DNA from 2 places in the Clostridium celatum genome. Region 1 is predicted to be linked to the other one. Evidence: riboswitches for the same ligand, from Rfam matches in the RefSeq annotation. Region 1 holds a riboswitch; the other holds the start of a gene.
The links. A riboswitch is a leader RNA that binds a small molecule or an ion and turns the genes downstream of it on or off. The one in region 1 is predicted to bind FMN.
Positions count from the first base shown of each region.

Region 2: it holds a riboswitch for FMN, as region 1 does, so the genes downstream of both, LPC13_RS04715 (ECF transporter S component) here and ribD (bifunctional diaminohydroxyphosphoribosylaminopyrimidine deaminase/5-amino-6-(5-phosphoribosylamino)uracil reductase RibD) in region 1, are expected to answer to the same signal.

Region 1 covers NZ_JAJKGM010000013.1:40,343-46,390, forward strand. The annotation lists gene LPC13_RS07590 (bifunctional 3,4-dihydroxy-2-butanone-4-phosphate synthase/GTP cyclohydrolase II) at 1-400, opposite strand, end outside; gene LPC13_RS07595 (riboflavin synthase) at 483-1,136, opposite strand; gene ribD (bifunctional diaminohydroxyphosphoribosylaminopyrimidine deaminase/5-amino-6-(5-phosphoribosylamino)uracil reductase RibD) at 1,137-2,261, opposite strand; FMN riboswitch at 2,567-2,683, opposite strand; gene LPC13_RS07605 (hypothetical protein) at 2,854-3,432, shown strand; gene LPC13_RS07610 (beta-N-acetylglucosaminidase domain-containing protein) at 3,591-6,048, opposite strand, start outside.
Region 2 covers NZ_JAJKGM010000007.1:12,735-18,782, forward strand. The annotation lists gene LPC13_RS04700 (M28 family metallopeptidase) at 1-1,015, opposite strand, end outside; gene LPC13_RS04705 (hypothetical protein) at 1,117-1,449, opposite strand; gene LPC13_RS04710 (Tex family protein) at 1,595-3,757, shown strand; FMN riboswitch at 3,844-3,957, shown strand; gene LPC13_RS04715 (ECF transporter S component) at 4,204-4,788, shown strand; gene rimI (ribosomal protein S18-alanine N-acetyltransferase) at 4,827-5,279, opposite strand; gene tsaB (tRNA (adenosine(37)-N6)-threonylcarbamoyltransferase complex dimerization subunit type 1 TsaB) at 5,263-5,979, opposite strand; gene tsaE (tRNA (adenosine(37)-N6)-threonylcarbamoyltransferase complex ATPase subunit type 1 TsaE) at 5,976-6,048, opposite strand, start outside.

The DNA of each region.
Region 1 (6,048 bases):
CTTCTTTAGCTATTAATGGGAAAATATGTCCTGGTCTTCTAAATTCTAATTCATCATTACTTTCTAATACACTTTTAATAGTTAATGCTCTTTCAAAAGTTGAAATACCTGTAGTAGTGTTAATATGATCAATAGATGCTGTAAATGCAGTTTCATGATTATCTGTGTTATGCTCTACCATTGGATGTAAATTTAAAGCTCTTGCTCTATTTTCTTCAATAGGCATACAAATAAGCCCTCTTCCAAAAGTGGCCATAAAATTAATACTTTCTGCAGTAACCATTTCAGCAGCCATTAATAAATCGCCTTCATTTTCCCTATCTTCATCATCTATTACTACAACTAATTTTCCTTTTTTAATATCTTCTATTGCTTCTTCAATGCTATTAAACTTATACATAAAAATCACTCCTTATTTTTTAATAAAATATTACATATAACTCTTAACTTTAATTTAAACCTACTCTAAATTATTTTCTTTACTAAAATCCATTGTTTTTTAGAAATTCTTCAGTAATTGAACTTTTATTTTCGTTATTTTTTTTAATATCAAAACCTAAAAGCTTCTCCACATATTTACCTATTAAATCACATTCAAGATTTACACTATCTCCAACTTTTTTATTTAGCAATGTTGTTTCTTTTGCTGTATGTGGGATTATTGAAACTTTAAAACAATTATCATCTATATAGGCTATAGTTAAGCTTACTCCATCTATAGTTATTGAACCTTTATAAACTACATATTTTAAAATATCTAAAGATGCTTTAACTGTAATCCAAACTGCATTATCTTCTTGTATAAATGATGTAATAATTCCAATTCCATCTATATGCCCACTAACAATATGACCACCTAGCCTAGTTTCAAGATTTAAAGCTCTTTCTAAATTTACTTTACTACCTATATTGAGCTTACCAAGATTACTCTTCCTTAAAGTTTCTGCCATAACATCAACTTCAAAAATATTTCCACTTATACTTGTTACCGTAAGACATACTCCATTAGTTGCAATACTGTCACCTAGTTTAGTTTTATCTAAAACCTTACTACCTCTAATTAATAGCTTTGAAGATTTTTCTCCCCTTTTAATTCCATCAATTACCCCAATTTCTTCAACTATACCAGTAAACATCTAAGATTCCTCTCTTTCTATATATCCCTCAATCAATATATCTTCACCAATAAACTTTGAGGTTAAATCATTTATTTTAAAGGCATCTTTCAAGAAGTCTATTCCAGTACCTCCAACAGGCCCTTTAGAATTTAAACCTCCAATTATTTTAGGTGCTATATAAACTTGTATTTTATCAACTATACCTTCTTGTAAAGCTGAATAATTTAAAGTTGCTCCTCCTTCTAAAAGTACACCATCAATATTTAACTTTCCTAATTCCTTCATGAGATTGTTTAAGTTCACTTTTTTATTTCTAATGTTATTATTTTCATACTCTTTATCATCACTAATCTTTAAAACAGTTACACCTAAGGCTTCTAATTTTTTCACTTTTTCTTCAATAGCTTCTTTTTTAGTAGCCACAATGGTCTTTGCTTCATCTTGATTTTTTAATACCTTTGAATTTAATGGTATTTTAAGAGTACTATCTACTATTATTCTTATTGGATTTCTACCATTTTCTAATCTGCAAGTTAACTCTGGATTATCAATTATTACAGTATCTACTCCAACCATAATAGCCTCTAATTCATTTCTTAAGTTATGAACCTCATTTCTAGCTTTTTCTCCTGTAATCCATTTTGATTCACCTCTTGAAGTTGCTATTTTACCATCTAGTGACATTGCTGTTTTTAGTACTACAAAAGGTTCATTCTTAGTAATGTACTTAATAAAAACCTCATTTAATTTTCTACATTCTTCTTCTAAAACTCCAACAGTAACTGTAATTCCTGATTTTTTTAGCTTTTCTATTCCTTTTCCTGCTACTAATGGATTAGGATCAATCATTCCAATAACAACTCTAGAAATTTTATTTTCTATTATTCTTTCTACACAAGGGGGGGTCTTTCCATAATGAGAACAGGGTTCTAAAATTACATACATAGTTGCCCCTGTTATATCTTCTTTAGCATCTAAAAAAGCATTTACTTCTGCATGAGCTTTCCCATATTCCTTATGATACCCTCGTCCAAGTATCACACCATCCCTTACAATAATAGCTCCAACTAATGGATTAGGATTTACCTTCCCCTTTCCTTTTTTAGCTAACTGTAAAGCAATATTCATATAAAACTTATCCAATTTTTTCACCTCCATTTAACAATTATTTATAATTTAAAATTTAAATAAATCTTTAAGTAAAAAAATAAGCCCTGAGAAAACACTCAGGGCATTATATACATATTATACACATATTTACTATAAGTTTCTAAAAAAATAACTCTTAAATACTATGTTTAAAAAAGTTATAATAATAAGCTTATTAATAAATATATGTAACTTGTAAAGTAAGCTAACTTAAAAATAAAAATGCTCTGAAATATATAATATTTCAGAGCATGAATAACACTAAGATAATATAGCTAAATAAGATTACTATACTTTTTATTTATCTTCTTTCATCCAGACTTTACTGTCGGCCTCGGAATTTCACCGAATCGTGCTTAAATTAGCTCGCGGGCTTTACCGCCGGTAGGGAATTTCACCCTGCCCTGAAGATTTATTAAATTTTATATTTTATATAATACATTTTTTAACAAGTTTTGTCTATAGTTTACTAAAAACTTTTATATATTTTACATTAAACTTTTTTTCTATTTCTTCATATTATGAATTATAAAGTAATATAGACTATTTAGTAATCTATATAATTAAACTTAGGAGGAAATTTAATATGACAAATTTTGATAATATGATGAACAATATGTGCTGCAATTTCGATGATAGAATAGAGGATATGTGCTGCAACTTCGATGATACAATGGATGACATGTGCTGTAGACATTCTGATATGGATGATGATTGCCCTAACCACGATAACTGTAATCGTTCAAATTTTAGAACTACTATAAGAACAGAATTTATTATAAAGGCAAGTCCTCAAACAATATGCAATGTTTTACAAGAATTATGTGGTCAAGAAGTTAGAATTGACGGTTATTCAATACAATCAATATGTGATGGATGCTCAGTTTTTAGATTTGTTGTAGGTGACTCTGATTGTCAATCAATTACTGATATTCAACTTGCAAGATCTATACTATGTGACCTTTCTATCCAATATTTAGAAGATGCAATTATAAAAGTAACTTCAAGAGATAGATCATCATTAGAATTAGCAAAACTTTATTGTGCATTACAACGTAAATCACATGTAAATGCTTCTTATCCAGCTAGGACATGCGGGTTATATTTCCAAGCAGATCCAATTGAAGATGCATTAAATGCTCTTAAAGGTGGAATTTGTCAATAATATTTTATTAAAAATAAAACCATCTCTATAATAGTCTCTAAAATAATTTCTTAAAATAATCTCTAAATTAATAATTTGAGATTATAAAAAAAGTGGATTCTAATAAAATCCACTTTTCTTATATACTAAATTATATTTATACTATAAGTATCTATTTATTATTTTCTCTTCTTCTTTAATGAGAATGCTCCACCAATTAAAGATGTCATACCTACAAGTAATCCTACAACGCCTGCTGGATTTCCTGTTTGAGGAAGCTTTCCTGGTTTATTTTCTGGTTTTGCTTCTGGCTTAACCTCTGGTTTAACTTCAGGTTTTGCTTCAGGTTTTTCTTCTGGCTTCACTTCAGGTTTTTCTTCTGGTTTAACATCTGGATTCTCTCCTGGAGTTTCTTCAGGGTTTTCCCCTTCAGTATAATCTACATATACCTTAATAGCATTTTCTAATTGTTTATTTAGCTTAAATAGTTCTTCTCTAGAAGCACCATCTATTAAAGCATTTTCAACCTCAGTAGTAGCTGATTTTAATACATTTATAACTTCTTCTGATTTACCTTCAGTATTTGCTAATAACTCTTTTGCTTCTTCTAAAGTATTTTTTGCAATTTCTCTAATAGCTTCTAATGTAAAGTTTTCAGTTACTATTTCATATATTTCTGGTGTACCAGAACCATCTTGGAATTCTAAAGTTATAGAAATAATATCTTCTGGCTTTTCCATAGCAAACATATTGTAACCTTTATCTAAAATACCAAGCTCGATTCTTCTATCATCAGAAGTTCTTGCAATAACTTTTGCATTAGAAATTGTACTTTCATTTTGGAATATTTCAACTTTATTAACTAATGCTCCATCAAATATATTGTAAACTACCTTATCCCCACTATTAACTTCAGTACTTGGAATATATGAAGTTTGAATATTTTCATCCATTAAATTGTTTAATCTATGATTATCATCTACTGGTTTAACAGTTGATTCAAATACAACTTCAGCTTCTGGAGAGTTTACTGAGAAATCAGATACTCTAAGCCATGCATCAGTTCCTGCAGTTGCAGTCATTCTTATATATTTTGCATTAAAATCTAAATCAAACATTCTAAACTCTTCAGATACTTTTCCATTATAAAGTTCTGTCCAGTTTTCACCATCTAAAGAGTATTCAAGCTTACCTTCTCTTATTCTATCTGCACCGTAGCTTCTATCTCCAATGAATTGAATATTTCTTACATTAGTTATTTCTCCAAGATCTAATGTAAAATAATCTCCCGCCTTTAAAGCACTTGCTGAAATAAAGCTTGAGTCAAGATCTCCATCAACAATTGCATTTAAATCCTTGTAATTTCCACTACCATTTCTATTTGTTGTAACTGATTGTTCTGCTCTTCCTTCTATCACTACATCTATTGCAAAGTTTTTAGTAGATTTTTCTTCAGTAGAAACAAATCTTACTTGCTTAACAACTTGTGGTTTTTCTAAAGATAAAGTAGTTTCTCCAGCTACTTCTCCTAATACAAACCAATCCATTCCGTTGATTGTATATTCAACTTTTCCTGTAACAGCACTGTTAATATTTACTTCAGTTATATATTTATATTCTGGAAGTTCTAATCCTATAGTATCTCCCACTTTTAAAGCTACTTTTTCTGTATTAACTACTGAATTAACTTCATTTCTTTCATCTAAGATTTTATTATATTCAAAGTTACCTTCTACGTTAGTTCTAATTCCACTTATAGTATTTTTATTTACCATAAACTCTCTAACATATACTCTATTTTCTTGATCTTCTGTTGCTACATACTTAATATATCTAACACTTTCATTTAAATCTCCAATAAATACTTCTCTAAATGAATTATTTTCTAATACTGTTTTCCATTGAACTCCATCTACTGAAATTTGAATATTTCCATTCATAATTTCAGTATCATGAGATGTTCTTCCCATTAACATATAAATATTATTCAAGTTTTCAACTTGTCCTAAGTCTACAACTATTTCATCTCCAGCTGTAACATTTGCAGCAGATCTATATGCTGTAGTTAAATCACCATCAAACATATTAGCAACTTCATATGGAGATTTTCCATTATACCATTCTTCATACTTTAATGGTGAAATATTATCAGATACAGTTCCTGAATACGTATAAGTTTTAACCTCATCTTTTAATACACCTTCAAAGTACATAACGTCTGTTTTTGAATTTGCTTGCTTAACAAAATCATCTAATACAGTATCTGAAATAACTGCCTTTGATGCATTTAAAACATCTATTTGTCCTGAAAGTTCTGTTTTTAAATCCCACCATAATTTACTATCACCATTTAACATTGCTATAACCATATCAGCTGCAGTAGTTGCTGCTTCTGCATAATCAGTAAGCTTTTGTAGTTGTGGTGCAACTTCATCTAACATTGCTTGATGTAACTTTGATTGTGTATCTGCTACAGCTGATTTTATTGTTTCAAAGTTACCTTTTAAAATTTCTAATTCTTCTGCTGGAATTTGTTTATTATCAACCTTTTGCCAGAATGAATCCATTGTAGCTCTCATTTCTGGTGCATCTGCTCTACCTGTATCAAGTCTTGTAGTATGATCAGCAAATACTTTA
Region 2 (6,048 bases), on a different contig from region 1:
TTGAGGATAGGAGCTCAGAGCCATTATTTTTAAAGGCAACACCTTGCATTAAGCTAATTGGACAATTAGAACTTCCTATCATATCAAAATTAATTACTTCTGAATTTTGAATTTTAAATAGATTTTTTTCGGCAAAGGCTTTAGAGCCCAATAATCCAAATTCCTCTGCATTTAATCCAACGAAAATTATATCTCTTTTAGGCTTGCCATAAGTAGAAAGACTTCTACTAAGCTCTAGCATAAATGAGGCGCCAGAAGCGTTATCTAAAGCACCATTATAATTTGTTCCAGCAGCATCTTTTCCAAGATGATCATAGTGTGCAGTAATTATAAAAGGTGCAAGGGAAGAATTAGAACCTTTTATAACTCCAACAATATTAGAGATAGTTTTTTCCTCATTAGAAAATGGGATGTGCACCGAAATTTCTTTACCTAATTCTAGGCTATCCTTTATTTTTTTATAAGTATTAGATGTAATCATTATTATTGCATCATGAGAATATTCACTAAAAAAAGAACTTCTAAAAGAAAGATTATCATTTTCAGGAATATAAAATAAGAATTTACCATCAGAACATTTTACCTCTATAAAGGAAGAGTATGAAGTTATAGTGTCTTTATTAGAAAAAGAAAAAGTATTGTTTCTGAAATTTATCATATCTTCTTTAAAGTCAACTCCATATTGTAATTCTTCTTCTTCATCATTAGATAATATCTTTAAATATGGAGAAGTATTTGTATTTACAGGACATGTAGTTACAAAATCTTCATTGTAGTCATCATCTAAAGGTACTAAGCCATAGGATTTAAAGCGATTTTTTATTATTTCACCAGCAACAGAGTTTTCAGTACTACCAGCTAATCTTCCTGTCAAAACATCAGAAGATAAAATATAGATATTATCTAATACATTGTTAGAATTAAAGTTTGAATATGTATTATTAAGAAAAATAGTAGTGAGCAACAAAAATGAAGTAATAGATAATAATGAAAAGTATATAATTTTTTTTCTCATAAAAAATACCTCAAAAAATAGTAATTTATAATAAATACTATTAAATGAGGCTTTATAATATGATAGTTACATAAATTAAACTTGAATTTTTAATTAAAATATTAGGCATTACTATGAACAAGATCAAGAAATCCTTGAAGAAGTGAAAAAAACAAACAAAAGTAAATTAATATGTTAAGTTGTTTATCGGCAACTGTATATATACCACCAATTATTGCACAAGCTAATATTAAGATGCTTAATGCTTTGCTAATCCTAGAGCTTCCAGTTAAAAGCTCTTTTGAAGAAGTTAGTAATATTAGAGTTAATGTTAAAAATATAAATACATCTCTAATGCTATCTGAAAATTGTATAATATAAAATTGATTTAAAACTAAAAAGGTTATTAACATTATAAGAACTATATTTAAAAATCTATTTATAAACTTATTCAAAGAAATTCCTCCTTTTTAATATTAATTGTAAAATTTTTACAATTTAATTATACTATTAATTTTACTTAATATCAATAGTGTAAAATTATGTTATAATTGAAATTACAATATTAGATTAAATAATAAAAATTTATAGGAGGTACAGATGGTAAATGTAGAAGAAAGATTGTCTAAAGAATTAGGCATATCCTTAAAACAAGTACAAAATGTAATTAATTTATTAGATGAAGGAAATACAGTACCTTTCATTTCAAGATATAGAAAAGAACAAACAGGTGGGTTAAGTGATGATGTTCTTAGAAAGTTTTTTGAAAGATTAACTTATTTAAGAAATTTAAAAGAAAGAAAAGAAGATGTATTAAGATTAATAGATGAACAAGGTAAACTAAATGATGATATAGTTAAAGCTTTAGAAAAAGCAGAAACATTAACAGAAGTAGAGGACATATATAGACCGTATAAACAAAAAAAGAGAACAAGAGCAACAATAGCTTTAGAAAAGGGATTAAAACCATTAGCAGATTTAATATTAGAGGGGATTTTTAAAGGTGATATAAATAATGAAGCTGTTAAATATATAGATGATGAAAAGAAGGTATTAACAGTTGAAGATGCCATAAATGGCTCTTTAGATATAGTAGCTGAAATTATTTCAGATGATGCATCATTTAGAAAGTGGATAAGAGAACTTGTTGTTAGGGAAGGTAAAATTGAATCCAAAGGTTCAAGTGAAGAACCAACTGCTTTTGAAATGTATTATGAATATAGTGAAGATGTGAATAAAATTCCTGCACATAGAATATTAGCAATAAATAGAGGTGAAAAAGAAAAAGTATTATCAGTTAAAATAATATCTAATGAAGATAAAATAATAACATATCTTCAAAATAGATTATTAAAAGGTAATACAAATACAGATGAATATTTAAAATTAGCAATTAAAGATTCTTTAAAGAGATTAATATATCCATCTATTGAAAGAGAAATTAGAAATGAATTAACTGATAAGGGAGAAGAAGGAGCAATATTAATATTTAAAGAAAATTTAAAAGCATTGCTTATGCAACCTCCAATAAAGGGAAAAGTGGTTATGGGTTATGACCCTGGATTTAGAACAGGATGTAAGGTGGCTGTATTAGATTCTACAGGTAAATTTTTAGAAAAGGCTACAGTATATCCAACAGTACCAAAGAGGGATGTTGAAGGTACAAAAAAGGTATTAAAGGAACTTATTTATAAGTATGATGTTGATGTTATTTCTTTAGGAAATGGAACTGCATCAAGAGAATCAGAAGAAGTTATTTCAGAAATGCTTACTGAAATAAAGAATGAAAGTGGAAAAGAATTAGCATATGTAATAGTGTCTGAAGCCGGTGCATCTGTTTATTCTGCTTCTGAACTTGCAGCTAAAGAGTATCCAGATTTAGATGTTACTATAAGAGGAGCAATATCAATAGGTAGAAGACTTCAAGATCCAATGGCTGAATTAGTTAAGATAGATCCAAAAGCAATAGGGGTTGGACAATATCAACATGATGTTACACCAAAAAGGTTAGAAGAATCATTATCAGGTGTAGTTGAAGATTCGGTTAATAAAGTTGGTGTAGATTTAAATACAGCCACACCATCATTGTTAACTTATATAGCTGGTATTAATGCATCAATTGCGAATAATATAGTTGCTTATAGAGATGAAGTTGGTGGATTTAAAAGTAGAAAGGAATTATTAAAGGTTAAGAGACTTGGTCAAAAAGCATTTGAGCAATGTGCAGGATTTTTAAGAGTTATGGAAAGTAAAGAACCTTTAGATAATACATCAATGCATCCAGAGTCATATGCAGCAGCAGGGAAGCTTATTGAAATTTTAGGTTACACTAAGGAAGATTTAAAAAATAGAAATTTAAGTGATATTGAAGATAGAGTTAAAGAAAAAACTTTAAATAGCTTAGTTAAAGAACTTGAAATTGGTGAATTAACTTTAAAGGATATAATTAAAGAATTACAAAAGCCAGGAAGAGATCCAAGAGAGGATATGCCAAAACCAATTTTAAAAACTGGTGTTATTGATTTGAAAGATTTAACTCCTGGAATGGTCTTATTAGGAACAGTTAGAAATGTATCAGACTTTGGTGCTTTTGTTGATATTGGAGTTCATCAAGATGGATTAGTTCATAAGAGTCAAATGGCAAATAAATTTGTTAAGCATCCTTTAGATATAGTTAAAGTTGGAGATGTTATTAAAGTCAAAATAATGGAAGTTGATGAAAAAAGAAAAAGAATATCTTTGACAATGAAGGACGTAGAGTAATAAGAATTTTAGCAAAAGTAGCATAAAAAAATTAATAGTATATATTGAAAAAAATGGAGTGTAGATATATAATAAGATTAAATAATAAATATCTTCAGGGCAGGGTGAAAGTCCCTACCGGCGGTATAGCCCGCGAGCATTTTTGCAGATTCGGTGAAACTCCGAAGCCGACAGTAAAGTCTGGATGAAAGAAGGTAAGAGTTAGGTTTAATGAATATAAGTATTATAAATTAATTTATTATTTAAAAAATTAAAATAACAAGTTAATTTAAGAAATTTATATTTATTAATAGCTTTGTTTTTAATGCCCTGATGTAAATTGCATCAGGGCTTTTTTGTATTAAAAAATAAAAAATAGACAAACTATTATTAAGTATTATTAATATTGAAGTATTTACTAAACTAACTAGTGCCCCAGAAGATAACTTTTGGGAGGAGTAATAAATATGAACACATCAACTAAATTAAACAAAATGATTAAAGTGGCTGTATTAGTAGCAATTTCAGTAGTATTAATGTATTTTGACTTTCCAATCATTCCAGCATTCCCATGGCTAATGATTGATTTAAGTGAAATACCAGCACTGATGGGAGGATTTGCATATGGTCCTATAACTGGAGGCGTAATAGTAATTTTAAAAGTACTTTTAAGATTTTTACTTAAGGGAACAGGAACTGGATTTGTTGGAGAAGTAGCGAATATAATAATTGGACTTGCTTTAGTAGTACCGGCAGCTTGGATTTATCACAGAAATAAAAGTAAAAAGACTGCTATATTAGGAATGATTGTTGGAGCATTAGTGATGCAAGTAGCAGGTGTATTTGCAAATATATATATATTATTACCATTGTTTAATATGCATTTAGAAGGTGCAGAACTTATGGCTTATATATTTGGTGGATTAGTACCATTTAATGGAGTAAAAGCATTATTAGTTTCCATTGGAACTTACTTATTATATAAGAGAGTATCTGTAGCAATATTTAAAGTTGATCATAATTTTGGAGCAAAGAAAAAACAAACGGTATAATACAAAAAGTGGATTCATATCGAATCCACTTTTTTGTATTAAATAATATTTCTTTTCCACATTATTATGGCATCTTCACCATTATCAGAATAATACTTTTTTCGAATGCCTTCTTCTTGGAATCCAAATTTTTTATAAAGGTTTTGAGCGGGAGTATTAGAAGCTCTAACTTCTAGTGTTATATCAGTACAGTTAAATTCTTTAGAAAATTCAATCAGCTTACTTAAAAGGTTTGAAGCTATTCCTTGCTTTCTATAAGAGGAGTTAACAGCAATATTAGTTATATCACCTTCACCAGCTATTATCCACATGCCAACAAAGCCAATAACTTCATTTGTGGATAAATCTTGAGCTATTACATATTTTGCTAAAGGGTTGTTTAATTCATTATTAATAGAATCTAAAGTCCAAGGAATAGCAAAACATTCTTTGCTTAATTGATAAACTCCATTAATATGAGAAGCGTCCATTAGACTATAATCTATTTTCATTTTTCATAGCCAACCTTTGTTCAAGTTCTCTTTCAGCTTGTGGTTTCTTTATATAAAGAGGAGCAGAATTCATATCATCAACTTCTCCAGTTTTTATCTTTTCCATCCCAAGTTCACCAAGTGATGAAGCTCTTATTATACTTAAATGATTTGGTGCAAATTCACAAGACTTAACATTATTAATTAAGAAATCCTTATGCTTAAATACTCCATCACCAGTAAATATTACTTTTTCACCTTTTTCATTTAAAATATTAGCAAGATCAGTTAAATCTAATGCAGTACATTCTAAAATATTAGTTAGTTTTCCATCTATATTTTTATAAAGTCCAGTATAAACACTATCTCTTAAAGCATCCATTATAGGACAAATAATTCCATCAAAAGTTAATAATGAATTAGCTAAAGCATCTAAACTTGAAACAGATACATATGGTTTGTTTGATCCCATACTTAATCCCTTAACTGTTGCCATACCAATTCTAAGACCTGTAAATGAACCAGGTCCTTTAGAAACGACAAATCCATCTATTTCATCAATATCAACTTCACAATCTTTAAGTAGCATTTGAACTTTATCCATTAAAATTACTGAGTGTTCTCTTTTAAAGTTTAAAGTGTATTCTCCTAAAATATATTCATCCTTAAGTAAAGCAACAGTAGTTACTAAAGATGAAGAATCTATACTTAAAACTATCATATCTTTAACTCCTTTATGTAATTATATCTTTCTCCGTATGGTGTTATAGTAATTTTTCTATAATCTTCA